DNA from 2 places in the Enterobacter sp. SM3 genome. Region 2 is predicted to be linked to the other one. Evidence: predicted binding sites of a transcription regulator. Region 2 holds the regulator's gene; the other holds the start of a gene.
What was found. Region 2 encodes sigma-54, which starts transcription at its own class of promoters, with help from an activator protein. Its sites were predicted from a motif close to GTTGGCACANNTTTCGCTNT; they were not measured.

Region 1: the regulator sigma-54 is predicted to act here: its motif matches at 1,154-1,173, upstream of GVO84_RS06035 (amino acid ABC transporter substrate-binding protein).

What each region holds. Positions count from the first base shown of each region.
Region 1 covers NZ_CP099971.1:1,306,481-1,308,886, forward strand. The annotation lists gene GVO84_RS06035 (amino acid ABC transporter substrate-binding protein) at 1-881, opposite strand, end outside; gene lnt (apolipoprotein N-acyltransferase) at 1,282-2,406, opposite strand, start outside.
Region 2 covers NZ_CP099971.1:4,303,695-4,306,100, forward strand. The annotation lists gene lptB (LPS export ABC transporter ATP-binding protein) at 1-204, shown strand, start outside; gene rpoN (RNA polymerase factor sigma-54) at 252-1,685, shown strand; gene hpf (ribosome hibernation promoting factor) at 1,708-1,995, shown strand; gene ptsN (PTS IIA-like nitrogen regulatory protein PtsN) at 2,078-2,406, shown strand, end outside.

The DNA.
Region 1 (2,406 bases), 1.9 Mb from region 2:
GATTTGAACAGCGCTTTCATGTCTTCAGACAGTTCAAAATTCATGTTCAGGTTTTTTGGTGGAATCGGGTTCTTGAACCACTTATCGAACCATTTTTCGGCTTCGCCGGAGGTCTGCACCTGAGCGATGGTGTCATCGATCAGCTTTTTGAACTGCGGATCGTCTTTACGCAGCATACAGCCGTAGGCTTCTTTAGACTGCGCGGTACCGACGATATCCCAGTTGTCTGGTTTTTTCGCTTTCGCACGTTCGCCCGCCAGCAGGGCGTCATCCATCATAAACGCGACGGCACGACCGCTTTCCAGGGTACGGAAGGAGTCGCCATGGTCTTTCGCGCTGATGATGCGCATATCCATTTTCTTCTCGTCGTTCAGCTTGTGCAGCAGCACTTCTGAAGTGGTACCGGAGGTCACAACAACCGCTTTGCCTTTCAGATCAGCGAAGTCTTTGATCTCACCGCCTTTCTTCGTCAGCAGACGGGTGCCCACGACAAAGATGGTGTCTGAGAAGGCAGCCTGTTTTTGACGCTCGAGGTTGTTGGTGGTGGAGCCACACTCGAAGTCAAAGGTGCCGTTTTGCAGCAGTGGAATACGGTTCTGTGAAGTGATTGGGATCAGCTTCACCTGCAGGTCAGGTTTGTTCAGCTTTTTCTTCACAGCTTCAACGATGGCGTTGGAGTAATCCTGTGAATAGCCCACGACTTTTTGCGTGTTGTCGTAGTAAGAGAACGGGACAGAAGATTCACGGTGGCCGACCACGATGACGCCGTTTTTGGCAATCTTGTCGAGAGTGCTGCCTGCTGCCGGCGCATCTTCAGCGTGAACCACGCCAGCAGACATTCCCATAACCAGCATTGCTGTGGCCAGTTTACGTAATTGCATACCCAACTCCTTTTTTATCAGCGCCAGAGACGCTTTGATACCCATTGTGATGTTGTTATATCTCGCGCAATGCGAGTGCAGTGTTATGCAAGCTTGTTAACATTTAGTCTGGCTTAATGTAAAGATTTTGCTGCGTTATTGTTTATTTTTGCGAAGCGCGCCGCACCATTCAGAGGCAAATATCTCCCGTTGCACCGTTTCGGTGCTACCGATGATCTACGCTGGTGCGACAAAGTTGCACGTTAAGCCAAACTGCGTTTACCTGAATAAACAAAGCAATAGGCGTGCCAGAATGGGCATTTGGAGGGAATTGTCGGGTGGCGGCTACGCCTTACCCGACCTACAGCATGGGAAAGTAGGCCGGGTAAGCGTCAGCGCCACCCGGCAACAGAAGGGAAGGTTATTTCCGACGCTGACGCAGGCTCATCAGCACCGCGCCAAAGCCGAACAGCACGGTCAAAATCCACAGCGGCCAGTTGCCGGTACGAGCGTATGGCGTCAGCCCCGTGGTTGGCGTGACTTTAGTGGTCAGTACCTCACGGGTAAACTGTGGGATCATCGCCTGAATTTCACCCTGCGGACCAATCACAGCGGTGATGCCGTTGTTGGTGCTACGCAGCAGCGGACGCGCCAGCTCCAGGGAGCGCATACGTGCCATCTGGAAGTGCTGCCACGGGCCGATTGACTTACCAAACCAGGCGTCGTTGGAGATGGTCAGCAGATAGTCAGTATCCGGGCGGAAGTTATCACGCACCTGCTCGCCGAGAATGATTTCGTAGCAGATGGCCGCCGTCAGGGCAACGCCGTGCGCGTGCAGCTGAGGCTGTACGTACGGGCCGCGGCTGAAAGAGGACATCGGCAGGTCAAAGAACGGGGCCAGCGGGCGCAGAATCGACTCCAGCGGGACAAATTCACCAAACGGCACCAGGTGATTCTTATTGTACCGGTCAGTGGAGTGGTAGCTGTACTCGCTGTCTTTCCCGAGCGTAATGATGCTGTTGTAGGTGTCGTAGCGGTTCTGCTGATTCAGACGCGCATCGACAATCCCGGTGATCAGCGTGCTGCCGCGCGCCAGCAGCAGGTCGTTCATCATGTTGAGGAACGGCTGCTGGTTAATTTCCAGATCGGGGATTGCAGACTCCGGCCAGATAATCAGCTGGGATTTACCCATCACCTCTTCGGTGGCGTTGGCGTAAATCTTCAGCGTATTCAGCAGCTCTTTCTCATCCCACTTCATGGACTGCGGGATATTCCCCTGCACCATGGAAACCTGCATGGCGCGAGCGGGCTCGGGCGTGAACCACTGGATATAGCGCAGCGGGAAGGGCAGGGCGAACAGCACCAGCGCCACGGCCAGCGGTTTCCAGCAGCGCTGGACCAGCGCCAGGACAAGCAGGCCGCTCACCACCATCAGCAGGAAGTTAATGGCTTCAACACCCATTACCGGCGCCAGACCTTTCAGCGGGCCGTCAATCTGGCTGTAGCCGAACTGCAGCCACGGGAAGCCCGTCAGCACCCAGCCGCG
Region 2 (2,406 bases):
GACATTAAACGTATCATTGAACACCTGCGCGACAGCGGGCTTGGCGTACTGATCACCGACCACAACGTCCGTGAAACGCTGGCCGTGTGTGAACGCGCGTATATTGTGAGCCAGGGCAATCTGATCGCCCACGGTACGCCGCAGCAGATCCTCGAAGACGATCATGTTAAGCGCGTCTATCTTGGGGAAGACTTCAGACTCTGATAGGGTAGAGGTAACGTAACGCCGAACCGGAGAAAAATGCTCTGAACATGAAGCAAGGTTTGCAATTAAGGCTCAGCCAACAACTGGCGATGACGCCGCAGCTACAGCAGGCAATTCGCCTGTTGCAACTGTCCACGTTAGAACTTCAGCAGGAGCTCCAGCAGGCGCTGGACAGCAACCCCCTGCTGGAACAAACCGATCTTCATGACGAGGTAGATACCCAGCAATCTCAGGATACAGAAGCGCTCGACACCGCGGATGCACTCGAACAAAAAGAGATGCCCGACGAGCTACCGCTGGATGCCAGCTGGGATGAAATCTACACCGCCGGAACCCCTTCCGGTACGCGTGCAGACTACCAGGATGATGAGCTACCGGTCTATCAGGGAGAAACCACCCAGTCGCTGCAGGATTACCTGATGTGGCAGGTGGAACTCACCCCCTTCTCCGATACCGACCGCGCGATTGCCACCTCAATTGTCGATGCCGTTGACGACACCGGCTATTTGACCGTCACGCTGGACGATATTCTGGAAAGCATGGGCGACGAAGAGATTGAGCTTGAGGAGATCGAAGCCGTTCTGAAGCGCATCCAGCGTTTCGATCCGGTAGGCGTGGCCGCAAAAGATCTGCGTGACTGCCTGCTGATCCAGCTTTCTCAGTTCAGCAAAGAGACGCCATGGATCGACGAAGCGCGCTTAATCATCAGCGATCATCTGGATCTGCTGGCCAACCACGATTTCCGCTCCCTGATGCGCGTCACGCGCCTGAAGGAAGAGGTGCTGAAAGAAGCGGTGAATCTGATCCAGTCGCTCGATCCGCGCCCGGGACAGTCGATCCAGACCAGCGAGCCCGAGTACGTGATCCCGGACGTGCTGGTCAGAAAACACAATGACCGCTGGGTCGTTGAACTGAATTCAGACAGCATCCCTCGCCTGCAAATCAACCAGCAGTATGCCTCCATGTGCACCAGCGCGCGTAACGACTCCGACAATCAATATATTCGTAGCAATCTTCAGGAAGCGCGATGGTTGATCAAAAGTCTGGAGAGCCGAAATGATACGCTGCTACGCGTCAGCCGCTGTATTGTCGAACAGCAACAGGCGTTCTTTGAGCAGGGCGAAGAGTATATGAAACCGATGGTACTGGCGGATATCGCCCAGGCCGTCGAAATGCATGAATCAACCATTTCCCGTGTCACCACGCAGAAGTATCTGCACAGTCCACGCGGTATTTTTGAGCTTAAGTATTTCTTCTCCAGCCATGTGAATACCGAGGGCGGCGGCGAAGCGTCGTCAACGGCCATTCGTGCCCTGGTGAAGAAGTTGATCGCCGCGGAGAACCCCGCGAAGCCACTAAGCGACAGTAAGTTAACCACCATGCTGTCCGATCAGGGTATTATGGTGGCACGTCGTACTGTTGCGAAGTATCGAGAGTCTTTATCCATTCCGCCGTCCAACCAGCGTAAACAGCTGGTCTGACACAACCGATAAGGAAGACACTATGCAGCTCAACATCACTGGACAAAACGTCGAAATTACTGAGGCTTTACGCGACTTTGTGAACGCGAAGTTTGCAAAACTCGAGCAGTATTTCGAAAGGATCAATCAGGTCTATATTGTGTTGAAAGTGGAGAAAGTGACTCATATCTCGGATGCCACCCTGCATGTTAACGGGGGTGAACTGCATGCCAGTGCGGAAGGGCAAGACATGTACGCTGCTATCGACGGCTTGATTGATAAGCTTGCACGACAGCTCAATAAACATAAAGATAAACTGAAACAACACTAATTGTCCGGGCAGTTAACGGGTGCAGGACGGCCTGTTGTGAAACACAACAGGCCATTTGTACAGTTAGCGCTTAGGTGAAATTATGATGAACAACGATTCCGCTCTTCAACTGAGCAATGTCCTTAACCAGGAATGTACCCGCAGTGCGGTTCACTGCCAGAGCAAAAAACGTGCGCTGGAGATCATCAGTGAACTGGCTGCAAAACAGCTGGGCCTGCCGCCGCAGGTGGTATTCGAAGCGATTCTGACCCGTGAAAAAATGGGCAGTACCGGTATCGGCAACGGCATCGCGATCCCGCACGGCAAACTGGAAGAGGATACCCTGCGTGCCGTTGGTGTGTTTGTGCAGCTTGAAACACCCATCGCCTTCGATGCCATTGATAACCAGCCCGTCGATCTCCTCTTCGCGCT